2 regions of the Flavobacterium suzhouense genome follow, and region 2 is predicted to be linked to the other one. Evidence: riboswitches for the same ligand, from Rfam matches in the RefSeq annotation. Region 2 holds a riboswitch; the other holds the start of a gene.

Region 1 (16,103 bases), on a different contig from region 2:
AAACCAACCTTATCTTTACCGAAGGCTGTAAAGAGAAATTTGACATCAACAAAGTATACGACTGGAAACTGGGCGAGCTTTACGGAACGAACATGATCAACGATTTCAATAATGGTATCGTTGCATGGACAGATTGGAACATCCTTCTTGATGAAACAGGGGGACCTAACCACGTTTTCAACCTTTGTTTTGCACCAATACACGCTAATGTAAAAACAGGAGAGGTTATGTACACCAATGAATATTACTACATCGGTCACTTCTCTAAATTCGTGCGTCCGGGTGCTAAACGTATCGCTGTTTCACCAAGCCGTAGTGCTATCAGTGCAACAGGATTTATTAACACTGATGGTAAAGTTGCTGTTATCGTAATGAATAAAGGCGACCAGAAAGTAAACTACAACCTTTGGATAGAAGGTAAAGCCGTAGAAGTTGCGAGTGAACCTCACTCTATACAGACACTGGTTTTCTAAACTAAATTCTCTTATAAAACAAAACCTCCAAAGGCAGCTTTGGAGGTTTTTTGTTTATATTTACAACTTAAAATATAGTATTATTATTGTATTGTTTCTCAACCCAAACCACTTCCAATTTAATGAAGAAAATTATCATCATGGCAGTTTGTTACTGCTTAATCTCTTGTGGAGGCATAAGATCAAATCCTGTTAAATCATATCCCTATTCAAACGACCTTTTAATAACCGATAAGATTTATGTAAAAGAGATTGGAAATCCTTTAATTGAAAAAACAAGTGGATATCAATCAAAATCCATATTAATCACCAAAGGAAGTAGAATAATAAATTCAAGATCAAAGATTGAACCGGGTGATGTTTATGCTCTTAAAGGGGATTCTGAAAAATATGATTTTTATTACTCTATAACAACTGGAAGTACAAGGGGAATAGCAATCCCAAAAGATGGAAGCAAACCAAAATATTTCTATGCTCTTTCAGGCACAACAAGTTTGACTTTGGAGACAATAAAAGAAGATATAGAATATAAAGCACAAACAACTCCTGACGCATCCAAAGATTATTTTAAACAGGAATTTATATTTAGTGGAAGGTTTGGAAATGAAGCAAGATTCACATACAGAGAATACATAAATGGTTTAGCTCGCAATTCTTTTTCTCAAGATCTTCAATATGATTTATCTCAGGACAATGTTGTTGGATTCAAAGGACTCAGGATTGAGGTAATTAAAGCCAATAATACTTCTATAGAATATAAAATATTAAAAACATTTGATTAAAAAGTAACATTTCCTGCCAGTTGCTTTAATGTAATCTCCGATATTTTTGCCTGAAACTGCGCTGTACTACTACGTACACGGGCATTTACATAGTTAAGCTGTGCTGCACGAACTTCTAACTGCGTTATCGTTCCTATGCGGTATTTTTCGAGCGTAATATCAAGGTTTTGCATGGCAATATCTTCGTTGGTTGCCTCAAGCTTTACCAATTCTATATTCGTTAGATATGTCTGAAAAGCCGAGATCAATTGAGAATTGATAGTCTGCGTTTGCTGATCGACAAGTACTTTACTGTTATCAATCTGTATTTTAGCGATCTTCTCGTTACGGTTCTGCAAAAAGCCATTAAAGATATTTATAGATGCAGAAACACCATAGTTAAGTCCGCGGCTGTTGCTCTGCTGGGTAAATCCAAGGCTCGATTCACTGTTATTAAAAACATAACCGGTATTTACCGCTACCTGCGGATAACGTGCACCCTTAACCTGTTTGAGGTTTAGTTCTGCCACCCGTTTATTGATGAGTGCCAGTTGTATCTGCGGATTTTGCTGTGAAGCGATATTCATCAGGTCGGCAAGCTTTAGTTTATCATCGATATTAACCGAATCGATCACCATAAATTTTGTTGTCAGGTCGCGCGCCAAAAGTTCATTCAGGTAGGTTTTTGTATTCTCATACAATTCCTTCTGTCGAAGCAGGTTCGTTTGGTCGGTATTCAAATCCACCTGTGCATTCAGCACCTCGAGTTTTGCGGCTTTACCAATCTTAAATCGGTTGTCTGCTGTGGTTACCCTTTGTTTTGAGATTACAATAGCCGTATCCATCACGGTAAGATTCTGCTGTTGCTGCACCAGGTCAAAGTACGTTGTCATTACATCGCTAACCCTGTTCAGTATCATCAGCTTTAATTCAGTTTCTCCCTGCTTCTGTAATTCCTGTAATTGGTCATAACGGGCAAACATCTTAAAACCATCAAAAATGGTCCACCCCAGGTTCACACCATAATTCATACTGTTATTATGTGCATTATCCTGTTCCTGAACTGTACCGTCACTACGTGTCTGTTTCAGGTGCTGAATATTATTATTCTGCGTAAATGTACCTGCTACATTGGGTAACAAACCGGCATTCGCAAGGCTAACATTCTGCTCATCAATTTTCAGGTCATTTTGAGCCAGTTTGATGTCGTAGTTATTTTCTAACGCAATAGCTATGGCCTGTTGCGGCGTAAGCACTTCCTGTGCCTGCGAAAGCGTTGTGATAAATATAAATGCTATATATAAATAAAACCTCATAGGTACAATGGCTTTAGTCTTCAAGATTATCAAATTCAGGTCGGTGCTTCTTAGGGCGCGACCACATAAAGTAAATTGCCGGAATTATAAAAAGGGTAAGTACAAGTGAAAATACCGTTCCTCCAACAATTACAACCCCCATACCAATACGGCTTGTAGATGCTGCCCCTAATGACATCGCAATTGGTAAAGCTCCAAGAGCAATCGCCAAACTCGTCATTAATATCGGGCGAAGGCGTGATTCGGCAGCCTCCATAATGGCTTCATATTTTTCTTTTCCTTCTTCACGCAGCTGATTGGCAAATTCCACGATAAGGATACCATTTTTAGTTACAAGCCCAATAAGCATAATGGTACCAATCTGGCTGAAAATATTCCATGTCTGCCCGAACAACCACAATGATAATAATGCCCCGGCAACTGCCATTGGCACGGTAAGAATAATAATAAAAGGATCTATAAAACTTTCAAATTGTCCTGCCAGTATCAGATATATTAGCAATAATGCCAATCCGAAAGCAAAAAGGGTGTTCGAGCTACTTTCAACAAAGTCACGCGACTCACCACCAAGATCGGTAGTAAATGAATCGTCCAGCACTTTTTCTTTGGCACGCTCCATCGCATCAATACCGTCGCTTATACTCATACCCGGCGCAAGCCCGGCCGAGACGGTAGCCGACATATACCTGTTGTTATGGTATAACTGCGGCGGACTGCTTTGCTCATCTACCGAAACAAGGTTATCCAACTGTATTAATTGTCCCGTATTGCTCTTTACAAATGTTGATGTTAAATCGATAGGTGCTGCACGGTCATCCTGTTCAAACTGCCCGATAACCTGGTATTGTTTACCATTCATCATAAAGTATCCAAAACGCTGCCCGCTTAAAGATAATTGTAATGTCTGCGCAACATCAAGCAATGATACGCCAAGGCTTTCTGCCTTTTCACGATCTATGGTCACATTGATTTCAGGCTTATTGAACTTAAGATTAACATCGGTCATAGAAAAAGTAGGATCTTTAGCTACTTCATCCATAAATACCGGAATTTTTTCCTGTAGTTTCTCAAAATTCTGTGCCTGTATAATATATTGAATCGGCGGGCCTCCCCTACGGTTTACGGCAATCGTAGGCTGCTCAGACACCGCTGTTTTGGCCTCGCTGTATTTTTTTGTCCATTTGGTAAGGTTAGCAGCGATTTCTTTCTGTGAACGCTCCCTGTTTTCAGGTTCTGTAAGTGCAATTCTAATACGTCCGCTATTTACAGAAGCAGAACCAAAGCCCGGAGATGTAATTACAAGACTCGCCTTTTTCTCAGGAACAGAATCCTTTATCAACTGCTCCATTTCTTGCATAAAACGATCCATATATTCATAGGAAGCACCTTCGGGTGCCGTAATATTCATCCCTATAAAACTCCTGTCGTCGTATGGTGCTGTTTCTTTTTGAATGATAGTGTAGAACAATCCAATAAAACCAATACAGATGATAAGTATAGGGAAACTCACCCATTTCCTTTTCATAAAATTGGTAAGCATTCCTGCATAGCCTTTGTTCATCTTTTCGAAATAAGGCTCGGTAAATTCGTAGAACCTCGATTTTTTATGCACTCCTTTTATCAGGTAGGCATTAAGCATTGGTGTAAGTGTAAGTGATACAAATGCCGATACCAGTACTGCTGCCGCGATTACGACCCCAAACTCCCGGAAGAGTCGGCCTACAAAGCCTTCAAGGAAAATTACCGGAAGGAACACTGCCGCAAGTGTTATAGAAATAGAGATAACTGCAAAGAAAATCTCGTTAGCACCTTTCATAGCTGCCTCAATAGGCGTCATACCTTCTTCCACCTTTTTAAAGATATTTTCGGTAACAACAATACCATCATCTACTACAAGCCCGGTAGCCAGTACAATAGCCAATAGCGTAAGTACATTTATGGAGAATCCGAAAATATACATGATAAAGAATGTAGCAATAAGTGAAACCGGTATATCTAATAACGGGCGCAATGCTATTGCCCAATCACGGAAAAACAGGTAAATAATCAGGGTTACGAGTATAATTGATATTGCCAGTGTTTCAGCAACCTCGAGTACCGACTTTTTGATGAATCTGGTATTATCAATAACGATATTAGTAACCAGATCGGCAGGAAGGTCTTTCTTCATCTGGTCATACTGTGCATAGAAAGCATCAGCAATCTCTACATAGTTTGTTCCCGGCTGCGGAATAATTGCAAGCCCTACCAGCTGCTGGCCATCATTGGTCATTTTAGTTTCTGTATTCTCAGGCCCCAGTTCGGCATTACCTACATCACTGAAGCGTACTATCTTCTCCCCTTCGGATTTTATTATGATATTATTAAACTGCTCAGGTGTTGCAAGGTTACCCAATGTTTTAATGGTCAACTCTGTATTAGCTCCTGTAAGCTTACCTGTTGGCAACTCTACGTTTTGGCTATTCAGCGCATTGCGAACATCACTAACAGTAACTCCATACGAATTTAGTTGTATAGGGTCAAGCCAAAGCCTCATGGCATAACGTTTCTGCCCCCATATCTGCACGCTACTCACACCGGGAATCGTCTGTAACCTTTCGGCAATTACATTCTCGGCATAATCACTCAATTCCAATGGATTTCTTGTAGCACTTTGAACGGTCATTGTAATGATCGGTTCCGAATCGGCGTCAGCCTTAGATACTACGGGTGGAGCATCTATATCCTGCGGAAGACTGCGAACGGCCTGCGATACTTTGTCACGCACATCATTAGCAGCTTCCTCAAGGTTCTTTTCAAGTTCAAATTCTATGGTAATATTACTAGAACCCTGGTTACTCGACGAGGTAATATTTCGGATACCATCAATAGAGTTAATGGCTTTTTCGAGTGGCTCTGTAATTTGCGATTCAATAATATCGGCATTAGCACCGGCATAACTTGTACGAACAGATATTTGTGCCGGATCGATTGAAGGAAACTCCCTTACTCCAAGAAAGGTATAACCAATAACCCCGAAAAGGATTATACCCACATTCATTACAATGGTAAGTACGGGGCGTTTTATGCTTAAGGTAGATAAACTCATCGCTACTTCGCTTTTTTAGTTAGCGATACTTTTACCGGAGTCTCTTTCTTCAGGGTTAGCACACCAGTAGTTAGCACAGTATCTCCGGCTTTTAGTCCTGAAAGCACTACAATATCCTTATCAGTACGTGTACCTGTTTCTACAGTAGCTTCCTGAGCCTGCCCATTCCTTACAACAAATACCTTTTTACCTCCCTGTACAGGAACAATAGCCTCGGTAGGAATTACAAAAGCATCCTTAACCTCATCAAGCGGAAGGATAACATTCGCAAAAGTACCAGGTAACAATTTACCCTGTGCGTTTTCAGCAATAGCCCTAACCTTTAGGGTACGGGTAGTAACTTCTACCGAAGGCTCTAATGCATATACTTTAGCCTGGAATGTCTCGTTGCTTCCTGATACAGTAAAAGTAATTACTGAATTTACCTTCATTTGTGATGCATATTTTTCAGGAACAGAAAAGGTAATCTTAATCTGGCTGCTATTTACAAGATTTGTAATAAGCGTAGTAGGCGTTACATAAGTTCCGGGCGAGATATTACGCAAACCAATAGTCCCTGAAAACGGGGCCCTTATTGAAGTTTTTCCTATTTGTGCATTAATAAGTTCTGTTTGCGCCAAAGCTGTTTTATAATCAGCACTTGCTATATCATATTCTTCCTGGCTTATGGCCTCTTTTTGCAGCAGCAATCGGGCGCGTCTTTCATTTTCAGCCGCAAGGGTTTGCCTTGTTTTTGCCTGACCTGCCTGAGCACGCAATTCTATATCATTAATTTTTACCAATACCTGGCCTTTGCTCACCTTAGCACCTTCGGTAAAAAATATTTTCTCGGCAATACCCGACACCTCTGAATGCACTTCAATCTGTTCATTAGCCTCGATTGAACCTGAAAGCGAAAGTGTATTGGCAAATTCCTGAGGAGCAACAACTACTCCGTTTACAGCCATAGGAGGCTTTTTACCATCTTTTCCTCCACCTCCGGCAGCGTCCATTTTTTGTTTTTTATTTTCAGATATCCTGTAAAATACAAGGGCTCCAACGCCCGCAATCAAGAGTGTGTATACGATGTATTTAACCTTCATAATTATGATATAGTATAGCGATTCGCAAATCTACACGAATAGCATGCCATTGTTATTACGAAACTGTAATAAATGACCAATTCAATTCGTCAAAGGCATAATATGCAGTTGCTTTGCAAAGCTAAGTCAATATACTATTGAATAATAAAAATCAGCCAATACTTTAACACAAATATTCAGACTTATTTTCTTACATAAAACAATAATTATCAAACAACTACATATTTTTCCATACAGGAAAAATGAAGCTTTTTATAAAAATGCTAAAGAAAAACACGATAAGATGGCAGAATATCAGGACAAAAGGTAATTTTTAACCGCTTTTTAATGAGCTATGTTTTTTTTAGGTAAATTGACTCATTGTTAGTTAGTTAATTGCATCACAAACAGTATTTGCGGTCCCAAACAGATACTTAAAGATAATGTGTGTGCTTATTTCAGAAAAAAGGCTTCCCGTTCCTTGCGGGAAGCTTTTTTAGCAAAATATACTTATGAGAATTTCCTGTATAAAGGTAATAATCATTATTATAAACTGTAACATAACTATTGTTTTTTAATTGTGGTTTTTCTTTGATTAAAGAACATTGTAAACGTGATAATAAAGCCAAATAGTATGGGCTTTACAAAATCGATCCCAAAAATAATGTGACCTAAAAATCCAAGAGCACTAAAAATAAGCAGTAGTACTAATATGCCTATCCCAAACCTTAAATAAGGATGAGCCGTCTCCATGAAAGGCTTTGGCTGGCTATTGATGTACAGAAAACAGCTTATTGCTGCTCCCACTGCAAGGTAACCATACCATCTTACATCAAATAATGTATCGGCAAGATAACCTATAACCATACTAATGAATAGTGTAGTGCAAAAAATTAAAATATGCTCGAAGGTAATTTTCATTTGGATAACTATACCTGAGGAAGTTGTTTTTTCCTCATATTATACTGAATAGCTGTAACTGCTGCAGCGGCACCTAAAAGAGGGGCAAGAATTCTTATTCCGTCAAAGTAAAACAGTACTGCTCCAATAATTGAAAAGACAAGAAGGTTTACAAGAATCAGGATGGCAAGCAATTGTTTTTTAGTTGTAATTTTCATATTCGGTTGATTTATCTGATTTATAATACAAACTTACCAAACCTCTAAAACAGAAAATTGTAAAATTGGGACATCCCGTTTAATCTTCAAAATACCAATACGTTTCCTGGCTTCCCAATTTTGTAAGTTTAGACAGCAACGCTTTAGGTGACTGATTCGTAACCGATTTAAAATGTTTAATGTAATGTGCCTGATCGTAGTAAAGACTGTAAAGAGCAACATCGGTTAAAGATGCTTCTTCTCCCATAGCCTGAGAATAGTTTAATGCATTACGGAACATTACCAACTTCTTATACTCCTCCACACTACAGCAAAGATGCTTTTTAAAAAGGCGCAATAAAGTTTTACGGTTCACATTCAGAAGTTCCGAAAGTTCATCAACCTTAACCGAACCATTTGAATTTAAAATTTCCTGCACCGCTTTCTTTACGACCGGCTCATTAAATCCTGAAAAAGCATCGGCAAAAAAAGTATCCAGCACTGTACCTTTAGCTTCAGCATCTCTTTCGGCAAACACACTTTGCAAAGTTTTTACAAAAGAGGCTCCAAAGCAATCGAGCTTATTAGTTGCCTGATCGAAAAAGTTTCCCAGGGGTTCTTTTAGGAAATGATTCAATCCCAGAGGATTGAAAACAATACCCACCTTATTGAAAATGCCGTTAAGCTGTACTTTAAAATTCTGGTCTGTATTAATTGAGTAAAAAGAAAGTATAGTATCGTCTGCTGAAGGCAGGACTACAGATCCTTCTTCGGTAAGACTAACGTCGGATCCTTTGTAAACCGTAATTGCATGCTTGTAATTAGGATAAAAAAAGAATCTTTTAGTGAATAAAGGATCGTCAGACACATGAAAATAGTAGTAGTCAATATATTTTGCTACTACCTCATCTTTTGGTTTTATAGTTATGAAATTACCCGTCGAATCCAAATTTCATTTTCTTTTCTGTCCTGTAAAAATAAGGAATTAGAAAATATAACAGAAAAATAACCTAAGATATTACACATAAAAACATTATTGGAACAGCAATAATAATTAGCCTTCCAAAAAATTATTTTAAAATAATATAAAAAATAATTTTTAGACTAATCTAAATTTATACTTTTGCAATACTAACTATTAGTTTAGATAATGAAAAAAAATATACTTTTTATATTATTATTTGCTACAATACCCCTGTTTGCACAAACCGGAAGCATAAAGGGAAAAATTACGCAAAACAATGAACCCGTTCCCGCAGTAAGCATTGTTCTGCTTCCTACAGGACAATCAATCGCCGCCGATAATGACGGAAAGTATGAAATAAAAAACATACCGTTCGGCACCTATGAGGTTATATTCAGTTCGGTTGGAATGCTTAACGAACGTAAAAAAATTACCGTAAACAGTACCACACCTATAATCCTGAATATTGTTATGCAGGACGAGAATAAAGCCCTTGATGAAGTGGTTATTACCGGTACCATGAAGGAAGTAAGCCGTAGTGACAGCCCTATTCCTGTAGAAATAATAACACCAAAATTGTTTAAAAAGAATCCCACTGCCAGTCTTTTTGAGGCTGTAGGAATGGTAAACGGTGTTATGCCACAACTTAACTGTAACGTATGCAATACAGGTGACATCCATATTAATGGTATGGAAGGCCCATACACTATGATACTCATAGACGGTATGCCGATAGTTAGTGCCCTGTCCACCGTCTATGGGCTTAGTGGCATTCCCAACAGTATTGTAGAACGCATTGAAGTGGTAAAAGGCCCTGCATCATCATTGTATGGTTCTGAAGCGATGGGCGGCATTATTAATGTGATAACCAAAAGTCCAACTAAAGCGCCTGTTGTAAGCGCCGATTATTTTTTTACAAGCTGGGGTGAACAAAGTCTTGATGCCGCAGTAAAGCTTAAAGCCGGAAAAGCTACTTCACTATTAGGGGTAAACTATTTTAACTATAGTGTACTTGCCGATAAAAACGGTGATAATTTTACCGATGTTACCCAACAAAACCGTATCTCAGTATTCAATAAGTGGAATTTTGAACCTAAAGAAAATCGTGCTTTTAGCCTGGGTGCGCGCTATGTATATGAAGACCGTTGGGGTGGCGAAATGAACTGGACCAAACAATGGCGTGGCAGTGACAGTATTTATGGCGAGAGCATTTATACCAAACGTGCAGAACTTATAGGATTGTATCAGCTACCTACAACCGAAAGGATATTTACTCAGTTCTCCTATAACTGGCATGATCAAAATTCGTATTATGGTTTTACGCCTTATATGGCCAATCAGCAGGTAGCCTTTATACAAACCTATTGGGATAAGCAGTTTGGAGCTAACCACAATTTCCTTTTAGGCGGGGCTTTCCGTTACACTTATTATGACGACAACACTCCGGCTACCTCCAGTACAGATGGTTTAGCCAACAGGCCACAGGAAACACCACTACCGGGATTATTTGTACAGGATGAATGGACACTTAATGAAAAACACAAGTTATTGGGAGGTTATCGTTTTGATTATGACAAAAACCACGGTGGCGTGCATTCGCCAAGGGTAGCTTATAAATTTGCTCCTAACCACAATAATACTGTGAGAGCAAGCTTTGGTACAGGCTTTAGAGTGGTAAACCTTTTTACCGAAGACCATGCGGCGCTAACAGGTGCACGCGATGTTGTAATTACCGAAGCACTGAAACCGGAACGCTCCTATAATGGTAACCTGAACTATATATTAAAAGTTCCTTCAAATTTTGCCTTCCTTAATTTTGACATTACAGGCTTTTACTCCTATTTTACCAATAAGATCGTAGGCGATTTCGATACTGATCCGGATAAGATTATTTACGACAACCTGAAAGGGCATGCCATATCGCAGGGTGTATCCTTAAACACAGATGTAACTTTCAATTTTCCGTTGAAGATGATGGTGGGCGTATCATACATGGATGTTTTCCAGATAGAAAACAAAGGTAATGGCGAAGAAAGGTCACAACAGCTTCATGCGCCTAAATGGACCGGTAATTTTGTTGCTACCTACAGCTTTAAAAACAATTACAGCATAGATGTTACCGGCAACTGGTATGGCCCGATGCGGCTACCCATATTACCTAATGACTACAGACCGGAATACTCACCGTGGTTCTGCATTGCCAATATTCAGTTTACCAAAAAATTCACTTACGGACTTGAATTGTATATGGGAATGAAAAACCTGTTTGATTTTGTACCGAATGCGCCGTTAATGCGTCCGTTTGACCCTTTTAATAAAACAGCCGATGATCCGGTAACCAATCCTAACGGATACACTTTTGACACCAGTTATAATTATGGATCGCTACAGGGCAGAAGAATTTATATAGGGATGCGCTATAACCTGTTTTAAAACAGGAATAATTTTTAATCATTGCGAGTGAAGTGAACGTAACGCGACAATCCTTGAGATTACCGTGCTATACTTCCACGCAATGATAAAAAGGGAACAGGTTACTTATTAATTGGGATTGGTTCTTTCTGTTCATTAATAGCCACAAAAGTAAAATCGCCTGTTATGGCTTTTTCCCTGTTATCAGAATACATATTCTCGACATATATCTCAACATGTACCTTAAGGCTGGTATTACCAATATGCGTAACCTTGCCTATCAGTTCAGCAAAAGTACCCGCCGGTATGGGCTTTTTAAAATCAATACGGTCACTGCTTACGGTAACCATTCGCTGTCTACTGAAACGTGTAGCAGTAATAAAGGCTACCTCATCCATAAGATGCATGGCCATACCTCCAAAGAGCGTATCGTAATGATTGGTAGTATTAGGAAATATTGCTTTAAAAATGTGTGTTTGAGCAGCGTCTATTTTTTCTTGTAAAGTCATTATTAGTTATTGTTTCTAAGGTCTCCCCACACTACGCAGGTACTCCCCCATGTGAATCCGGCACCAAAAGCGGTAAGCAATATTTTATCGCCGGGTTTAAAATCATTATGAAAATCCCACAGGCAAAGCGGCAATGTCGCTGCAGTGGTGTTGCCATAGCGCTCAATATTTACCTTTATCTTTTGTTTAGGAATACCAAGGTTTTGCCCTACTGAATCGATAATACGCAGGTTAGCCTGATGTGGCACTACCCAGTCTATGGTTTCGGTCGTAAGGCTCAGCTTTTGCAAAAGTTCATTGCTGGCTGTAGTCATACCATTTATGGCGTTCTTAAACACTGTGCGTCCATCCTGTTGTACATAATGCCTTTTCTCATCGAGTGTCTGCTGACCTGTTCCTTCTGCCGATCCTCCTGCCGGAACCGAAAGAAACTGTATACCGCTTCCGTCAGATTTATAGACTGTATCTAAAACTCCTGTCCCGTCCTGAGCAGGTTCCAGTAATACCGCTCCTGCCCCATCTCCAAAAAGCACACAGGTATTACGGTCTTCGTAGTTTACAATAGCACTCATTTTGTCGGCTCCAACTAAAAGTACTTTTTTATGCCTGCCGCTCTCTACAAGTGACGCTGCTACGGAAAGCGCGTATAAAAACCCACTACAGGCAGCATTCAGGTCAAAACCCCAGGCATTTTTGAGACCTGCTTTTACACAGGCAAGCGGTGCAGTAGGCGAAAGTATCGTATCAGGTGTAGAAGTAGCCAGTATAAGTACTTCTATTTCTTCTGGGTCTACTCCTGAATTCTCAAGCAGGTTTTGTATTGCAAAAGCAGCCATATCTGAAGTTGCTTTGCCCGGTTCGAGTATTCTGCGTTCTTTTATTCCGGTTCGGGTAATAATCCATTCGTCTGATGTATCTACCATCTTCTCCAGAGTGGCATTATCAAGTATGGTTTGGGGTACATAACCACCAACAGCAGTAATTGCTGCATTCATTTTGGTATTCATAAAATTAAATTGGTAAATAAGTAAGCCTTAGGCCGCAATTGTTTTGCCCGACTAACCCGATGCCGTTACTACGGCAAATGTTGCTTTAGGACTCAGGCGTTCACCAAAGTAACATTTCTGAATGTGTCTCATGTTTACTTGCTTTTAAAAAATTAATAAATTAGTTAAAAGCCCTTTTGCCCATTTCACAATGCCTTAAGAAGCTTAGGTTCGGGCACGGGAATACCATGAAATAACCGAAAACCAATTGCTTCAAACCGCGAAAGCATTGTCAAGTAAGTAATGGCAGGTCTCCTGACTTATGCCGTTTTTACGGTCCTTCCCATCCGCCTATTGCGAACAGTGGACATGAGTAGTAAAAACTGTGGTGTGGCATTTACAGTTGCGCGACAGTTCGTGATTTGCACACGATTCCCTTTTCATTCCGGCTAATGCCGAAAACCATTCCTGTTTGAAAAGAAATTAAGTAAAGAACTTATGGCTGCAAATATACCAACAATAATCTATACAAAAGTCCTGTCCCGCCAATAATGACGGGGTAGGACAACTAACTCAAACGTTATTGTTTATAAACGGTTCTGTTCTTCGGTTTTTTGTACAGCTTTTCCATCCTGCAATTTCTGGTTACCAAAACGGTACCTGAACTGAATCCTGAAACTTTGTGTATCTCCATAAGACCTATAGCTACTGTACTGATTGGCATAACTTGTAGTGGTAGTTTGGCGTTCCCCTCTATAGATATCAGAGAATATAAGTGAGATTTCGCCATTTTCCTTCCAGAATCGTTTCCTGAAGCTTATAGAGAGACTCGAAATATCTCCTAATTTGTAAGCACCATATACCGTTGGCGATGAGTAAAAGAAACTAAGCTCTGCAAAGAAGTCCTTCTTTTTATTCAGCATAAAACGGTTGTTGGTATTGCCGTAAAATGTCCACCTGTCTATTTCCCGAATAGCTCCATCTGCCCCCTGAAAGCTGTTTTGCTGATAGCCTGCCGTTAAAAAAGTCCCTGCTTCCCACCACGGAAACAATTCTACATTAGTATTGAATTCAGCTCCCACTGATACATTGCTGCTGATATTGGTATACTCTGTTATTATGGTACTGGTTTCATAGTCCTGATAAGTAATATTAGCAAAAGGATCTTTTTCGTAGCGGTAAAACGCACCAAACATATATTTGCCTTTTAGCGTATACTGCAGCCCAAAATTATGGGCTATGGTAGGCTGTAGTTGCGGATTTCCTGTTGTATAGGAAAAAGGAGTACTGTAGGACCTGAACGGATTAAGCATCCCATACTGTGGCCTTATGATGCGCTTGCCATACGAGAACCCAATCTGGTGATTGTCGGAAGCTTTATAAAGCGCATACGCCGACGGAAATAATTTAAAGTAGTTCTGACTGTTTACCTCTCCGGTAGTTTCGAGATCGCCCTCAAGCTTGGTGTGTTCGCCACGAAGCCCCAACTTAAAGCCCCATTTACCAAACTCCCTGTCGGCACCAATATAACCGGCCATGATGGTTTCATCATACAAAAACATATTCGAGAGGTTGCCCGGAACCGGTACACCGTCAATTTCGCTATAGTAATCAAAGTTATTTTCGGCATCAACCTTGCCATAACGCATTCCTCCTTCAATTCTGGTGGTTCCTAACTGTCCGTTATAATCCGCCTGAACGGATAACAAATCGATACGTCGGGTGTCATCACTCTGAATATTCTGTCGTCTGTATGGCGCGGCATCGGGCAGTGAAAAAGCAGTATTTATATCCTGATCCTGATTAGTGTAATATGATGTATAATCGGACGAAAGAACCAGCACGTGCTTAGCATTAAACTTATGCTCAAAAGACCCTGTAAAAGTGCTGTTCTTTTCCGGATAGTCCCTGTGGTTATAGCTGGTAAACAATGAGTCAAGCTGCCCGGATGAATTGTAAATATAGGTTGGCGTATCTACAAGCGCAGTGCTCTTAAGACTTTGAAAACCGTTGAATCCTGCCGAAAAGGCATTAAGTGAATCGATGGCATATTCAGCAGTTATGTTATAGCTGTTTTGCTGTTTTGCACGGTAATGCGATATCTCTATGCTCTTCCATGTAGATGAGACATCGCCTTTGGCATCAAAGTATTTTACATCACCTTTGCTTTCGCCATAATAATGCCCCGACCCAAACATATACCCACCAAAAACCGTAAGCTTCTTACCTTTATAATAATGGTTGGTCGCAACCACACCTTTAGGATACATTGACTGTACATAGGCACCCGTTACCATACCTTTATAACCCCCTCCAATATTCTTTTTCATTTTAATGTTTAGCACAGCACTACCCTGGGCTTCATATTTAGCCGGCGGAGTGGTTATTACCTCAACCGATTTTATATTGCTGCCATCTGTATTTTCAAGAAGATTTTTGAGTTCCGTTCCTGTAAGGTATACTTTCTTGTCGTTTATGGTAACCAGTATACCGCTGCTTGCGCGAATGGAAAGTCCGTCGCCCGAAGCAATCACTCCTGGAGTTTTCTTAACTATTTCCCATGCATTATCAGATGACAGTATCGAATTTTCAACATCAAACTCAAGACGGTCTATCTTACGTATTACCACAGGCCTTTTTTGATCTATCACTACACCATCAAGCTCTTTAGCCGATGCCTGAAGCACAATATCCGGCAGTTTCAAATTTGCTGTTATCTCAAGTGCGGCACTATAACTCTCGTAACCTATAGTATTTATCTCTAATGTATATTCTTTCTGATTTGGATCGGATGCAATTTCAAAACGGCCATTTTCATCTGTAAACGATGTCCTCATAAAAGTACTATCCTTTACTACTGCTTTCAGTATTACATTGGCAAATGCAACCGGCTGTTTATTGGTATCTATTACTTTACCCGATACGGCGGGGTTCTGCGCCGCACAGGCAAGTGAAATGAAAGTGATTAAAAATGAAAACAAACGTTTTTTGTTGATGATTGAACCCATGATGATGATTTGATGATTATCGCAAAGCTCAGTAAATGTTCTCTCCTTTATGGTTAATGCTAGGTTAACTAGAGGTTAATGGGGTTATTCACTTACCATCGGAATAAAGAAAACCTTAGTTTTGTATCTTGCAGATAGTATACCTTAGTATGAAACGAAAGATTCTTTTCCTTATCATCGGATGCATTGTTACTGTATCGGCTCTTGCCGTAATACAGGGCTATTTTATTTATAACACCTATAAGCTTAAAGCCAAGGAGGCTAACGCCGAAATAACCAGTCAGTTCCTTGCTCTGGAAACTTCAGGAAAACTGGATACCCTTAATAGCGTATGGATGATGCGCACTGGTAAGTTCATCGAAGATTATTACAATCAAAAAGCAAGCAAAGACGAATATGAGGATATGATTGCTAAAGTTGCCGATTCA
Region 2 (16,103 bases):
GATGTGGACAGATACCGATTTAAATACGATTTATATCGGTTCAGGAGGAATGTTGGTAAACAACTACGGGAAGAAAATAGGTTACCTTAAAACAAGAAAATAAAATGCTTATTGTTTTGACACTACTGCTCATTAAACGACTGAGCCGTAAAAGATTTGCCTCGCTGTAGCGAGGCTTTTTTAGTTATATCGCAGAGATACGTAAAGATATCCCAGAGTACCACAAAGCTCTTTAGGTTTTTGAGCGCACAAATTTTCTGCCATAGGCAGAATACCTCTGAGGCCTCTATAATTAAAACTTGGTGTATCTCCGGTTAACTTAGTATATCTCTGCGGTACAAAAAAGTAAATAATTGAACCTCACTCTTAACATATTGTTCTGATTAGCAATCTGAATTTTAAGTAAATTGCAGTAAAAATCAGTCATGCAAAAGAGTATTCTTTGGAGCGGAATAGAAAATGATACCGATGAACATTGCGCCATTAATTTTTTGAGTAATGCCATTATGGTGCGCTCTGAAATTGAAGGCTGGGCGCATAGTATTCCCGTGTATGCTGATTACACTCTGAAACTCGATTTGCAATGGAATGTACTGGAATTTGATATCCGTTTTCATGATCGTGATACGCAGCATCATTATCATTTCTTTCGTGACGGAGAAAGTAACTGGACTGATGTTTCAGGGAAGGCCTATCCTGAATTTAAAGGATGCAGTTATATAGATATCTCGCTTTCACCTTTTACCAATTCACTACCCATAAACGGGCTGTTTCTTCCGCATGGCGAAAGTGAGCAGATAGATGTTGTTTACATAGACATACTTGCGAATGTAATACGAAAAGACCAACAGAAGTATACAAAATCCGGACATCACCATTACACATTTGAGAATGGTGCAGGCAATTTCTCTGCTGATATTCAGGTGGATGATGATGGCTTTGTAACACACTACCCCGGATTGTTCAATATGATTCAAACCAAATAACCTTTTATGGATATACAACAGATACAATCGTTAGAAAACAGGCTTATTGAAGCTATGAAAACAAGCAATGTTAATGAACTTGACATTCTGATTGCCGATGATCTTATGTTTACTTCACATACCGGACAGCTCTTTACCAAACAGGATGATCTTGATGCCCATGCTTCAGGGAATATTGAAATCTTTGACATTATTCCGTCAGAACAAAAAATAAGGATCGAGGCCGACGTTGCTATTGTTTCGGTTCTTCTTGAAATCAGCGGCTCCTTTTTTGGCAGTACCGAAGTAGGTTTCTTTAGATTCACCCGTATCTGGAAAGAGCATGGCGATAAATTGCAAATTATCGCGGCGCATTCTACACAGGCGGTAAGAGAACAGGTGCAATTAGATTAAGTAATTACTAATGCTTAAATTTGAAGAAAATTGCCTCTCATGAATATTAAAGTAATCGCTTTCGATGCCGATGATACCCTTTGGGTAAACGAACCCTTCTTTCAGGAAACCGAACACAAATTCTATGAACTGATGGCGGATTACCTTCCGCAGCACAGCATTGCCAAAGAGCTTTTTAAGATAGAGATCGATAACCTCGATGTATATGGTTATGGCATTAAGGCTTACATACTGAGCATGATTGAGGCGGCAATAAAGATTTCGGAAAATACAATCAGTATCGAAGCAATTGCCAAGATCATTGAATATGGTAAGGAGATGCTTGAAAAGCCTGTAGACTTAATAGAAGGTGTTGATGAAGCGTTGAAAACATTGCACGGAAAATACAAACTGGTTGTGGCTACTAAAGGCGATCTTAAAGATCAGCACAGAAAGTTACACGATTCAGGACTTGGACATTATTTTCACCATATCGAGGTGATGTCTGACAAGCAGAAGATAGATTATGAAAAGATGCTGAAACGACTTGAAGTAGAACCTTCGGAGTTTTTAATGATAGGGAACTCCCTTAAATCTGATGTGTTACCGGTGCTCCAAATAGGTGGGCATGCCTGTCATATTCCTTTTCACACTACCTGGCTGCATGAACAGATAGACCATACTATCGAACATCCTAATTTCAGGGAAGCAGAGAATATCGCAGAGTTATTACAGCTTTTAATGAAATAGATGGAGCCTCATTTTTTTGCAACAGCGGAAGATTTCCGCAACTGGCTTGATGCAAATTCTGAAAAGGAAACCGAACTGCTTGTTGGTTTTTATAAAACTAATAGTGGCAAGCCAAGTATTACCTGGCCCGAATCGGTAGATCAGGCATTGTGTTATGGCTGGATAGACGGGGTTCGAAAATCATTAGGAGAGGAGAGTTATACCATACGTTTTACGCCAAGAAAGCCTACAAGTATCTGGAGCGCGATTAACATCGATAAAATGGAAAGCCTTTTAAAACAGGGCCTGGTAAAACCTGCCGGACTTGCAGCTTATGAGAAACGTAAGGAACATAAATCAAGAGTATATTCGCACGAACGCACAGAAGACGCTGTATTGCCCATTGAAATGGAAAAACAGTTTAAAGCCAACAAAGTTGCATGGGATTTTTTCATGGCGCAGCCACCCGGTTACCGTAAGGTAATGCTGCACCTTATTGTTTCGGCAAAACAGGAAAAGACCAGACAGTCCCGTTTTGAAAAACTGCTGAATGCGAGTATGGAAGGGAAGCGGATTACCTGATTTATAGGTATAGGATTACACTTTTTTGATTATATTTGAGTTTATCTATATAAACCTTAAACCCAACCGGACATGAAAAAAACGTTTCAAATTTTAGCGCTTTTGGCAATAGGAGTATGTTTTGCATTTTCATTGCCTAATAAAGGAGAGCCTAAACGTGTTATTAATGTAGTTATTGATGCGGGGCACGGTGGCAAAGACCACGGAGCGACATATAATGAGTTTGCTGAAAAGCAAATTACCGATGCAATTACTTCAAAAATTAAGGTATTAAATAACGATAAAGAAGTTGTATTGCATTTTACACGTCAAGGCGACGAATTCACAGATCTTAGTAAACGTGTAGCGACTGTAAATACCATAAAACCTGATTTGATGCTGTCATTGCATGTAAATTACACAAAACATGATGAAGCCTCAGGGATGGAGTTTTATGTAAATAAAAATGGAGTAAACGGGGAGAAGTCGGATATGTATGCTACCCGATTATCGGATAAATTTAAAGATAAAGGATTTAAGGTAAGAGGGGTAAAAACCGCACCTTTTTGGACGCTTACAAAGTCAGAAGTACCTGCTGTTCATGTAGAGTTAGGTTTCCTTTCTAATGAAATTGACAGGGGATACCTTACCAGTGTTGCTTCTCAAAATGAAATAGCAGGAATTGTGACCGAATTTCTTAATGAAATAAAATAATTATCTAAAAAATGGCAGAGCAAAACTATAAGAACCATATCCGCTTTTATACACCACATCATTTTGTTTTTTATCCGGTTATGCTGGTGTTTATCATAGCTCCGGTATGTTTTGCTTTTTGCGATAAAGCCAATACACTATTGTGGCTATTTCTGTCTGCAGCATTTTTTGCTATTACGATATTAAGTTTTATGCTTCGTCAGCATTATGCGCTTACGTTGCAAAACAGGATCGTATTGCTGGAACTTCGCTATCGCTTTTTTGCTACTACCGGTGAGCGACTTGAAATGTACGAAGGCATGTTAAGCGAAGGGCAGTTGTTTGCCTTGCGATTTGCACAGGATGATCAGTTGCTTGACCTGATACGGAAAGCAATTAATGAAGAGCTTTCACCTGATGCTATTAAGCGTTCCATACAAAACTGGAAAGCCGATGATAATAGAGTATAAATATAAAAGCGGGACAAATTTAATTTGTCCCGCTTTTTTTGGATTAGGTTGGGAAAATATTCTACATTATTCTTACCTCTAATCCCGTATTTAAAAGTCATCGTTGTGAGGGTTTCGTCCGTCATTATATTCACGTCGCTCTTCATCTCGGCCTTTGTAGTAATCGCTAGATGAAACATCTCTTTCTTCTTCACTATGGGATCTTCCCGGGCTGCGCTGCATCTGGTCGTTTTGGTTCCAGTCATTGTTTTCTGTACCGCGGTTAGATGATGTGCTACCCATTCTTCTTTCTTCTTCCCAGTTTTCCTGGTCTTCATTGTTGGTTTTTGAAGCTCTGTCGCGGGCATTTGCGTCGAAAGTATTTGATCTTTCCCTTTCCCTCATTTCATTTTGGTCAAGGTCACTTTCATTCCATTCGTTGTTGCGGCTACCCATACGTTTTGATTCGTTTTGCTCTCTGTTTTCGTCCTGACGATCGCGATTATTCCAATCGCGGTTGTCGTTGTTGTTTGTTTGCATAATTATATATTTTGGTATTAATATTCCCGTTTGTTTGTTGCTGTTTTACCGGTAGCTATTTTCTGAGGCGTTTTAGTTGCCGAAGCCATTTTAGCTGCTCCTTTTTCTGCCTCTGCCATTTTTTTCTTCAGGACAGAATCTTTTGGTTCTACATCATGATCTTTAGGCTTGCTTGATACTTTTGGTGCCGGTGTCTGATTTTTATCTTTCATAGTTTTAGTTGCTTGAGGTTGTATTACAAAGTTCGCCACGACAAAACAGGCAGGGATATTAATTAACGTTATCTTTTATCCGAAACGTTATAAAAAGCTTTAACAATCTGTTGGTTACGTAGCAAATAGGGAGATTTACAAATGTATTTTTCTTTTTTATTAGTAAAGTTTAACAAAGCATTCACGGGTGTTTAGCACAAAAGATATGGTGTAATCTTTAAATTAGAATGTGATTAACAGGTGATTACTGGTAAAAGTTTTTTCAAAACGACTTTTATTCGTACTTTAGGTAGTAACTAAACCAATATTAAAACTATGGCAACAAACAAATGGGTGCTGGATCTGGCACATTCTGAAGTTCATTTCAAGATAAAGCATCTTGTAATTTCTACGATTACTGGTGCTTTTAATATCTTTTCCGGCACATTAACAACAAAAGAGCACGACAATTTTGATAATGCCGATATTAAATTTTCGATAGATGTGTACAGCATCGACACAAACAATACAACAAGGGATGAGCATCTTAAGTCGGATGACTTTTTTAATGCTGATATCTATCCGCAAATCGATTTTAAATCTACTTCGTTTAAGCATCTGATGGGCGATAAATATGTACTTAACGGAGACCTGACGATAAAAGGAATTACCAAAAATGTAAGGCTTGATGTTCTTTTTGGTGGAGAAGCTAAAGACGGTTTTGGAATAAACAGAGTCGGTTTTGAGGTTACAGGCCTTATAAACAGAAATGATTTTGATATTCATGCTCCTGATGTGACTGAAGCGGGAGGCCTTGTACTTGGTGAAGATATAAAGCTACTTGCCAATATACAGTTTACTAACGAGACAGAGTAAAAAATAAAGAGCCACGAATTATTAAAATTTGTGGCTCTTTATCTATTTTCTTTTAGGCTTATGCGTGTCTGAATTATAATCACGGTTTTCGGCCGTTTCCATGTCTTCTTTCTCATTAGTTGTACCGCGGCTTTTGCTCACAACTTTACCATCATCACGTGAAGTCTTGTCGTTTTGGCTTACCGGAGCCGCTTTCTTTTCATCCACATCGCGGGCGCGTTTTACAACTTCAGTATCGCCATCTGTGTCCTTTTCGACTTCCGGCGTAAGTTTTCCTTTAGAAGGATTATAATCCTTAGGTAGGTTTTCGCCACTAAAGCCTTCGTTTCGTTTACTTTTCTTTTCCTGATTGTTCATTTTTTTAGAACCCAGGTCTTTCGGGTCGTCGGTTCCTGATATCATAGCAATTGATTTTAGGTTTTATCTGTAATTCACAAGGAAGTTATGATACGATCTCACAATCTCATTTACAGAGCGTTCTAACGACGGTTTCAGCGTATCATAACCATCTTTAAGGTCACCATCATTATCAAAGTAGTCCGGTAACTTATATTTTACAATTACATCATTAGCTGTATAAATATCATTCACAACAAAATGAAGTGAATAATAATTACCGTGAAAACTCAATTTCATAGAATATGCAATGTTGTAATTAAAAGTCTCTCCTTTATTTCTAAGAAAAAAAGCATTTTTTTTAAAGGCGCTTATAACCATACTATTTGAGGTAACATTACTGGCATCATACCCTTTAATCCTCAAATTAGTTTCGGCTGCCCACATCTTAGAAAGTTCAATTAATTTTTCATTTGCGGTAGTAGGTATTGTGCCTTCAACTGCATCAAAACCTTTTGGGGTGAGTTCAAGGACCGGTGCCTGGGCATGACCGGTAAATATTATAAAAAAACATAATAAACAGAATAGCTTTTGCATGATTAAGCCTTTTTAAGCGCTTTTTCAAACTCATCTTTTATCATTCCGTTGGATAAAAGAAAAGGCTTCTTATCTATGATTACATTTATAGTATCCCCTTCTATAGAATAGGAACCTGCAAATTTTCCAAGCGGAGTATCGCCTTCAAAACTGCCCTGTGATTCATTGCCGGCAAACTGTCCTTTGCTTCCTGCAGCATTTTTTATTTTTTCCAGAAGCTGTTTTTTATCTCCCGGATAATTAAGTGAAAACTGATTAGCCATTATAATAGGTTTTATATTACATGTAAATTTAAACATTACAAAACCTACTTTATGTTTAGCTTTTGTTAAAGCTGAAAATCGTTTACAATAAACCCTCCTTTACCAGTATCGAAACGGATACTTTTGTCGTTGAATAATTTGTCAAAAGCATGATTTTCTATGAGGTATTCAGGAGTTCCCTGAACCACATCATTACTTGTCATAACAACAATCTGGTCACTTAGCTGCAATGCAAGATCAAGGTCGTGGGTAGAGTATAGAATGCATTTACCGGTTTCTGAAGCCAGTTTTTTAAGCAGTCTGATAAGGTTTACCTTATGTTGAAGGTCGAGATGGGTTGTAGGCTCGTCGAGAACTATTAGAGGTGTGTCTTGTGCCAGTGCGCGTGCAATAAGCACCTTTTGTAGCTGGCCATCACTAATTTCAAAATGTTTTTTGTGGGATATATCTTCAATCTGGGTAAGTGATATAGCTTTGTTTACGCTGTCAAGATCTTCGGGACTCAGTTTGCCCAACCAATTGGTGTAGGGCTGTCTTCCTAATGCGACCAATTCAAAAACGGTGAGGTTGCTTGGCGGAAGGCTTTCTGTAAGTACGACAGCAAGATTTTGTGCCAGTTCAGAAGAACTATAACCGTTAATATTTTTGTAGTTGAGCTGTACTTCGCCCAGAAGTGGTTTTTGTATGCCAGTAAGCGTTCGCAATAGTGTAGATTTACCAATACCATTGGCTCCAATCAGTGCTATCAGGTTTGATTCCTCAAATGCCAGATTTATAGCCTGTGCAATAGTTTCATTTTGTTTTTTATGCTGATAGCCAATGCTGAGGTCTTGTGCCGATAATACGATTTTCTTTTCCATAGTTATACCGGTTTGTGTTTTCGCATCAGTAGCCATATTACGATTGGCGCGCCAATAATTGATGTTATGGCATTGATAGGTAATACATATTCACTGCCGGGCATTTGTGTAAAGGTATCACATACAAGTAATATGATGGCACCTGACAGTATGGTTCCTACATACAAAATCAGATGACTACTTGTTTTAAATACAAGTTTTGCAATGTGCGGAACCACAAGCCCCACAAAGGCAATAGGCCCGGTGAACGCTGTAATTGTTCCGGTCAGCAGGCTGGCTGCCAGTATGATGATGAATCGTGTTCTTTTAAAGTTGATGCCCATACTTTTAGCGTAGCGTTCGCCCAATAGTAGTGCATCCAGTGGTTTAATACAGATTGCAGAAAGAAGTAATCCTGCGATACACACCACGGCGAGTATAATAATATGTTCCCAAGGGAGGTTTCCAAGGCTTCCTAACGACCAGAACGTAAATTTCTGCAATTGCTCTGAAGTGCTAAAAAAGGTAAGTACGCCTACTATGGCTCCTGTAAAACTTGAGAACATAAGCCCAATAATAAGTATGGCCATAGTATCTCTAAGGCGCTGTGAAACTACCAGTATGGCAAGTAATACCATAAAGCTTCCGGCAGTAGAGGCTAATACAATTCCGTAAGGCGAAAGAAAGAAACCGGCAAGGATTCCCGGTAAAAATCCGGCTCCCAATATTACAAAAGCAACGCCAAGACTTGCGCCGGAACTTAGTCCCAACACGTCGGGACCCGCAAGAGGATTACGGAAAAGTGTCTGCATTAATAATCCACTGACGGACAGTCCCATTCCTGCCAGCAATGCTGTTAAGGCTTTAGGTAACCGATAATGCAGTATAATATATTCCCAGGTAGATTTTGAAGCTTCACCACCTGTAAGGCTATGCACAACATCGATAAATGGAATCTTTACTGAACCCAGGCTTAGGTTGAGTAAAAATGCCATAACAAGGGCAATGCCCAGTATAATGAAAATTGGTATGTTCCTCTTCTGACTGTACAAAGGGTATTATTTTAATTTTTCAAAAAAGTAAGTCTGATATCCGGGTAGCAAATCAGGATGAAATATAGCTATCAGGTCTTTCAGTACAAGATCAGGACGGTTAGGAGCAAGCTCATAATAAATAAGTCCGCCTTTAGCGCCTTTTTTGCTGCTGTACGAATATACGTTTTTTGTCTTGAAAGCTTTAAACTGAGCATAATGAGGATTAGCATCGGTCATTTCCTTAAAAGTAGTAAACTGGCTTGGGCCAATCCAGTAGTCGGCATTTTCAGCTTTATCCAGTACGGTTTCAAAAGCAAGATTAAGACTTCCTGTTCCTTCAGAGTCAGCCCAGAGATAGTCTGATTTAGCATCTTTCAGAAATAAAGCAGCCCAGCTTCCGCCTTGCGGCAAATACCAGTGATCCTGAAACATAGCACCACTTAATACCGTTGGTTTTGATGTAGCTTTTTTAGCTAAAACAAGAGCTTCGTTATAACCTTTTTCAATGTCTGCGAAGAGTTTATCTGCCTTATCTTCCTGATCATATAGTGCCCCAAAGAATTTTATCCATTCCGCTTTACCCAAAGGAGTCTGCTCTGTCCAGTCGCCGTTATACAATACTTTAAGGCCGCTTTTCTCAAGCGTTGTAAGCGATTTGTTATTACTGCTTATACTAAAGCCCACTACGGCATCGGGGGCAAGGTCGATCATTACTTCGGTATTCAGGCTTTCATTGGCTCCGGCCTCTTTTACTTTTCCGGCATCAATGCGCGCCCTTACTTTTTCAGATGATATAAAGTCGGTGCTTGGGAAGCCAACAAGGGTGTTTTCTACACCTAATGCTTCCAAAGATGGTATGTGGGTTGTTGAGGTTACCACCACTGTTTTAAGCGGAACCTGAACGGTGGTATACTGCTTAAGGCTATCAGGAACTATGCCTCCTTTTTTTAGCATTACATAGGTAAAAACATCTTTAGCTTCCGGCCACGGATTGGTTACTTTAACCACTGTATAACCATCATAGCGATAAAGCTGTAGTCCTTGTGCATGCGTTACAGAATTTACGGTAGCAGCATTTTTTGTGACACTTTTTTCAGTATTATTTTTACAGCCGGCTATTGCCAATACTACAAAAAGAAAGAGGTAATATGCGTTTCTCATAAAAAATATTCAGTGAATGCAAATGTATAAATTAAATATTTCAACAATAATACTATATTTGCACGACTTAAGGTTGTGGTGTTTTTTGTTGAGCATCACATTAAAAGGGAATCAGGTTTAATGCCTGAGCTGTTCCCGCAACTGTAAGCTTATCCGCTGCGGCGGAGGCTGTTGTTAACTGCAAACCACTGCGCGCTGCGGCGTGACGGGAAGGTAAACAACAGTACGCAAGCCAGGAGACCTGCCTTAGGAATAACCAATATCGGGCCTTCGGGAAAAAAGGCTTACGGATTATGATACTGAAAAGATCCACATTATTCATTTTACTTTTCCTGTGCCAGTATTTAACGGCGCAAAATGATACTATTATCCTAAAAGGGATTATAATATCTGATACCCAGTTAAACAATTTCTCAGATTCTCAATCGGTACAAAAGCTAAGTGATTCGGTTATTGGCAGGAATGCTACTTCGCTTACTTCACTTTTAAATTACAATACCAATATCTATTTTAAGGAAAATGGTTTAGGAATGGTTTCGTCGCCATCGTTCCGTGGTACCACAGCTTCTCAGACTGCCGTGGTATGGAATGGTATAAATATTAATTCGCAGCTTAATGGGCAAACCGATTTTAATGTTCTTAATACTCGTGATTTTAATAACATCAGTGTAAGGGCAGGAGGAGGAAGTGTTGCTTATGGCAGCAGCGCAATAGGAGGGAGCATTCACCTGAATAACGATCTTTCTTTTGGTAATCGCTTTAATAACAGTTTGCGTACGGATTATGGTAGTTTCAATACCGTAGGGGTAAATTATCACGTAGATGCCGCAACAGAAGATTTTACAGCCAATGCCGGTATCAGCCATAACAGTTCCGATAATGATTATGATTATCCGGGGACCAATAAAACAAACGAGAACGGGCAGTACTATAATACCAGTCTGAATATCGGTATGGCCTACAAGCTGAATCAAAAGAATATATTACGCTTTTATGGTTACCTGTTTGATGGTGAAAGGCATTTTTCAGGAACGCTTGCGGCGCCTTCACGAAGCAAATATCAATCGACTGACTCCAGAAACCTTGTAGAGTTGAGCGGTTATTTTGGCAAATTTACTTCCAGATTGAAAGGAGCATACCTTTATGAAAAATATAAGTATTACGAGAATTACAAGAATGATCTTTATACGAACGGTAACGTAAAGACTTATATCGCCCGATATGACCTTACTTATGATGTTTCTGAAACGATAAAGCTGAATACCATACTGGATTATACCCATAACAACGGCGAAGGCTCGGATATCATCCATAAAAAAAGGGATATAGGGTCTGCCAGCCTGTTGATGAAGCATGAACTGACAAAGAGGTTTAAATATGAACTGGGTGTTCGTAAGGAAATAACCGATAGTTATGAGAGCCCGGTGCTGTTTTCTTTAGGTATAAATACGCTGATAAATCGTTTTTATACTATAAAGCTAAATGCTTCCCGTAACTTCAGAATACCAACATACAATGATCTGTATTGGTCGGGTAGTGGTAATCCTAACCTGAAACCTGAAAGTTCCTATCAAGCCGAGTTGGGGAACGAATTCAGATTTAAAGGACTAACCTTAAGCGTTACCGGATATTACATAAAAATGCGTGATATGCTGCAATGGACACCGGGAACTAACGGTATCTGGTCACCGGGAAATGTTGGTAAGTCTAAAAGCTATGGCGTTGAATCGATACTTAACTGGAATAAAAAGCTTGGCGCCGGACATGTTGCTGTAACCGGAACGTATGCCTATACCATTTCCCGTAAGGATGAAACTGATAAGCAGCTTATTTATGTGCCATTGCATAAAGCCACTGCCTCAGTAGCTTATAGCTATAAAAATGCATCGGTATATTACCGTCATTTATTTAATGGAGAAGTGTTTACGTCTTCGGATAATAAATATAGCCTTGATCCTTATAATGTTGGGAGTGCAGGTGCCGAATATACTATAAAAGCATTGAAAGGCATTGATGTGGGGGTTCAGGTTAATAATGTATGGGATGAGGAATACCTCGCCTATGAAGTAAGACCTATGCCCGGACGCAACTATACTATGTATCTTAATTTTAAATTTTAAATAACATGAAACTACACAAACTAATCTTAACAGCTGTAGCGGGTTCGCTATTGTTCGTGTCATGTAGCGATGATGATAATAAAGATGTACCATCTGGAGCTTATGACAATGGAGTGCTTATCCTTAACGAGGGCGGATTCCTTAAAGGTAACGCTTCGGTATCTTTCCTTTCTGAAGCAGCAGGTGCTCAGGTTGAGAATGATATCTTTTCATTGGTAAACGGTGGTGGTCTTCTTGGCGATACAGCACAGGATATGGGCTTTAACGGTGATCTTGCTTACATCGTTCTTAACGGATCTAACAAAATTGAAGTTGTAAATCGTTACACTTTTGCAGGGGAAACAACTATTTCAACAGGACTTGTAAACCCAAGATATATTGCTTTTGCTAACGGTAAAGCTTATGTTACCTGTTGGGGTGATGCTACTGTAGCTACAGATGATTATGTGGCGGTTATAAACCTTGCTTTAAATACTGTGGGTGCTACAATTCCTGTAGCTGAAGGCCCTGAAAGCATTGTAGAAGAGAATGGTAAACTTTATGTTGCTCACTCAGGTGGATACAACTACGGTAATACTGTTAGCGTAATCGATGCTTCAAGCAATACGGTTACAAAATCAATCACTGTTGGTGATGTGCCAAATTCATTAGAGGTAGAAAATGGTAATCTTTATGTATTATGTGGAGGTGTTCCTTCATGGGGAGAGGTTGAAACAGCAGGAGAACTTAATGTTATCAGCCTTAACAACAATACAGTAACCAAAACTCTTGATTTTGCAGCGGCTACACACCCGTCTAACCTTGTTATAGAAGATAATAACATTTTCTATACTATTGATAACGGTGTATATTCAACTCCAATAGCTTCAGGTTCACTTCCTGCTTCTCCATTATTCACAACTGCTGATCAGGGCGTTTATGGAATTTATGGATTTGCTGTAGAAGATGGACGTATTTACGTTGCTGATGCAGGTGATTATAATGCTGCCGGTAAAGTTTATATTTACTCTGCTGCAGGAGTACTTCAAAATGACTTTGTAGTTGGAGTTATACCTTCAGGTTTCTATTTTAACGACTAAGAATGTTCTGATTTTTCTGTTTAGTTAAATGAGCCGGCAGAGGGTTTAGCTGCCGGCTCGAAACAGAAAACTTCATAATAATTGCTATCAGAAAGATTTACAATTCTGTCTGAAACAAAAAAGGCTTTCACATTGTGAAAGCCTTTTTCAGTTATACTCTATTTATTGTAGTTGTTTCATAAGACCTAAAGAACTTTCCGGCATTTCTTCAAGGTACATTTCGGTGCCAAAGCGGCGCAATTCTTTTGTGCCTTTAAAACTTTTGAATTCTTTAGAAGGTCTTCTGCGGTCAGGGCTGCCTGTTCCTGTTATTAGGCCAATAGCTTCTGCAAATAATGGTTCAGCAGGATCACCAATAACACCAAGGTTACCATAGCTTTCTTTGTGCTGAATGTCCGGTACTATACCAGAGCTGTATTCACCAAAACCGGCTTTGTTTACAGTTCTTAACACAATAGGCTGCATTGCATAGCGGTGGCTTCCATCTACATCTTTTTTAGTGAAGTCCGGCGAGTCATACAAGGTAACAGAACCTACATTTTTTCCTATTGTAGTATCACCTATCTGTGTAACGGATATATACGGTTTTAAACAGTTTACAACAAGTTCACTAGCCGATGCTGTTGATGCGGTAGTAATAATGTATACCCTGTTAAGATTAAGGCTGTTGATAACTGTTCCGTTACTAAGTTTATCAGTAAAGTTATTTACCAGTGCCTGCGGATTGTTACTTTCATAATACGCCTGAAGTTTACTATTCCATTGTTGTTTAGCAAACATTTCTCCATTAAACTGGCCCGTTATCATACTTGCAAGGTAAGTAGCAGTTCGGATAGATCCGCCTCCGTTATAACGAAGATCCAGAACGAGGTCGGTTACACCGGCAGCTTTTAGCTCTCCGAAAGCATTATTTAAGGTAGCATCATAATTGGCATAAAACCCATTATACATAAGGTAGCCTATTTTGTTAGCGCCATTTTCAACAACTTTAACACTATACACAGGATCTTCAGCATACTCAGCTTTAGAAAGACTGACAGTTTCCCCGTTTGGAACGATGTTTCCGTCTACATAATCAGCAAGATAAAGTGTATAGGCTTGCTGGGCTAAAAGGTCACTATAATTGTTTACAGTTAACTGTTCGCCATTTACGGCATAAAAGATATCACCACGCTGTATGTTTTTATTGCTTGCATCTGTACCCGGAAGGATATAGCGTACGTAACCAAAGATATTAGTCATGCCTTCATCTGCATAAACAAGGCCAAATTCAACACCGTTGCTTGTAGATACTCCTTGTAGTGTATTTTCAAGAACCCTGAAGTCAGAGAAGATTACGCTAAAACGATCGGCTTTAGATCCATCCGGATAATGCCTGTACAATAGGCTTTCAAAAAGGCTTTCCGGTGAACCATAGCCTTCTAAGAAATTATTAAGCTGTTCCTGGTTAGCAAAACGGTCATCGGCCAGGTTAGGTACATCAGCCTGCCATAAATAATAAAGGTTAAGTCCTTTCCAGATAAAATCATTTACAGGAACGGCATTATCATCCATGTCTTCACATCCCTGAAAAGCAAAAGCGGCCAAAAACAGGCACGCCAGCAAGGTTTTAATCTTTTTCATTCAGCGTTTTTTAGTTACTTTTAAAACGTAAATGTAATTATTTTTAATATGCTTGTAACAAAAATAGTTGCTAATCGTCTTCCTTTTATAAACCACTAACAAACCAAAAGGCCGATTATGAATCAGTCAGATTTCATAAAAGTCATCACTCCGTTTAAAGACCGGGTTTTCCGGTTGGCAAAAAGGTTGCTTGTAAGCACCGAGGAGGCAGAGGACGCAACGCAGGAAGTGCTGGTTAAGCTCTGGAACAACAAGGGTAAGCTGGAATCTTATTCAAGTGTTGAAGCCCTTGCCATGACCATGACAAAAAATTACTGCCTTGATCAGCTCAAATCGAAAAGAGCGACTGAAATGCGCATAGTACATAATAACTATAGCGACAGGCAGGCAGGGCTACAACAACAGGCGGAAGACCGTGACAGCTGGAGCTGGGTAGAAAAAATTATGGAAACATTACCCGAACAGCAAAAAATGATTTTGCAGATGAGGGATATAGAACAATATGAATTTGAAGAGATTGCCAAAATAATGGATATGAACGAGACCGCCGTAAGGGTGGCACTATCGAGAGCAAGGAAAACATTAAGGGAACAACTCGCAAAAACACACAGCTATGGAATTAAGAGTAATTGAAAAACTACTGGAGAAATATTTTAACGCAGAGACTACTATTGCCGAAGAAAAGGATTTAAAGCTTTACTTCTCTTCGCCGGATGTGGCGCCGCATCTGGAACAATACAGGCCTTTGTTTGGATATTTTTCGCAGCAGGAAGAACAAAAGTTTGATAAAACCTTACCATTAAAAACTAAAAGGCATTATGGCCGATGGATGTCGGTGGCAGCAAGCGTTGTTCTTCTGGGAGGATTGTTAACCTTCTATAATACCCAACCAACTGAGGAAGATCTTGGTACTTATGACGATCCCGAAGTAGCTTTCAGGGAGACCCAAAAAGCACTGCAGATGCTTTCTACGAATGTAAATATCGGTATGGGGAGTGTACATCAGGTAGGTAAAGAATATGAAAAAACTACCAAAGAAATCATCAAAGAAAAACGTAAAGAACATCACGTAGAACAAAAATCTAAAGAATAACATCATGAAAAAGTTTATAGTAACCTTAGTACTGGCAGCAATGCCGTTTGTAACTTTTGCACAAACAAATGCTTTCTCTAAATTCGATAATGTAGAGGGCATAGCAAATATTACTTTGAATAAAGAATTGTTTGAATTAGTTTCGAGTATTGATAGCTCGTCAATGGGAGAAGATGCAGGTTCGTATCTTAAAACTGCTAAAGGAATTGATCGTTTAAAAGTCCTTACGACTACTGAAAAGAAATATAAGAAACAGTTGCGCGAAGCAGTTTCCGATCACCTTAAAGCCAATTCGCTTCAGGAATTAATGTCTATTGCCGAAGGCGGATCTAAAGTTAAGATATATGTAAAACAGGGCAGTGCCGAGAATATTATTACCGAGGGGCTTGTGTTTGTTGAGAATGGCGACAAAAAAGATGAAACCGTTCTTATATCTTTTACCGGTAAAATAGACCTTAATGATATTAAAGATTTTAAGGGACTGAAAGGCTGCAAAGGCAGTAAAGGCGAAAAAGGAGCCAAGTAAGACCCCAAATACCAAAAACAACAGCAAACGAAAAT

What was found. A riboswitch is a leader RNA that binds a small molecule or an ion and turns the genes downstream of it on or off. The one in region 2 is predicted to bind cobalamin.
Region 1: another riboswitch for cobalamin. It lies ahead of ACFSR3_RS07740 (beta-ketoacyl-ACP synthase III); the one in region 2 lies ahead of ACFSR3_RS14525 (TonB-dependent receptor plug domain-containing protein).

Annotation. Positions count from the first base shown of each region.
Region 1 is NZ_JBHUMD010000007.1:538,962-555,064, reverse strand. Features, by position in the region: gene ACFSR3_RS07790 (glycoside hydrolase family 30 protein) at 1-473, shown strand, start outside; gene ACFSR3_RS07785 (hypothetical protein) at 596-1,255, shown strand; gene ACFSR3_RS07780 (TolC family protein) at 1,252-2,550, opposite strand; gene ACFSR3_RS07775 (efflux RND transporter permease subunit) at 2,564-5,638, opposite strand; gene ACFSR3_RS07770 (efflux RND transporter periplasmic adaptor subunit) at 5,641-6,720, opposite strand; gene ACFSR3_RS07765 (hypothetical protein) at 7,264-7,620, opposite strand; gene ACFSR3_RS07760 (hypothetical protein) at 7,629-7,817, opposite strand; gene ACFSR3_RS07755 (helix-turn-helix domain-containing protein) at 7,897-8,745, opposite strand; gene ACFSR3_RS07750 (TonB-dependent receptor) at 8,947-11,193, shown strand; gene ACFSR3_RS07745 (acyl-CoA thioesterase) at 11,295-11,681, opposite strand; gene ACFSR3_RS07740 (beta-ketoacyl-ACP synthase III) at 11,684-12,688, opposite strand; cobalamin riboswitch at 12,956-13,149, opposite strand; gene ACFSR3_RS07735 (outer membrane beta-barrel family protein) at 13,255-15,675, opposite strand; gene ACFSR3_RS07730 (sensor histidine kinase) at 15,825-16,103, shown strand, end outside.
Region 2 is NZ_JBHUMD010000027.1:279,869-295,971, forward strand. Features, by position in the region: gene ACFSR3_RS14445 (hypothetical protein) at 1-103, shown strand, start outside; gene ACFSR3_RS14450 (putative glycolipid-binding domain-containing protein) at 426-986, shown strand; gene ACFSR3_RS14455 (nuclear transport factor 2 family protein) at 993-1,379, shown strand; gene ACFSR3_RS14460 (HAD family hydrolase) at 1,419-2,108, shown strand; gene ACFSR3_RS14465 (YdeI/OmpD-associated family protein) at 2,109-2,669, shown strand; gene ACFSR3_RS14470 (N-acetylmuramoyl-L-alanine amidase family protein) at 2,742-3,362, shown strand; gene ACFSR3_RS14475 (DUF6526 family protein) at 3,374-3,811, shown strand; gene ACFSR3_RS14480 (hypothetical protein) at 3,902-4,330, opposite strand; gene ACFSR3_RS14485 (hypothetical protein) at 4,348-4,542, opposite strand; gene ACFSR3_RS14490 (YceI family protein) at 4,858-5,397, shown strand; gene ACFSR3_RS14495 (hypothetical protein) at 5,440-5,799, opposite strand; gene ACFSR3_RS14500 (hypothetical protein) at 5,818-6,330, opposite strand; gene ACFSR3_RS14505 (hypothetical protein) at 6,333-6,593, opposite strand; gene ACFSR3_RS14510 (ABC transporter ATP-binding protein) at 6,659-7,453, opposite strand; gene ACFSR3_RS14515 (iron chelate uptake ABC transporter family permease subunit) at 7,456-8,427, opposite strand; gene ACFSR3_RS14520 (ABC transporter substrate-binding protein) at 8,491-9,627, opposite strand; cobalamin riboswitch at 9,681-9,890, shown strand; gene ACFSR3_RS14525 (TonB-dependent receptor plug domain-containing protein) at 9,921-11,747, shown strand; gene ACFSR3_RS14530 (YncE family protein) at 11,753-12,826, shown strand; gene ACFSR3_RS14535 (S41 family peptidase) at 12,989-14,449, opposite strand; gene ACFSR3_RS14540 (RNA polymerase sigma factor) at 14,567-15,082, shown strand; gene ACFSR3_RS14545 (hypothetical protein) at 15,063-15,542, shown strand; gene ACFSR3_RS14550 (DUF4252 domain-containing protein) at 15,547-16,068, shown strand.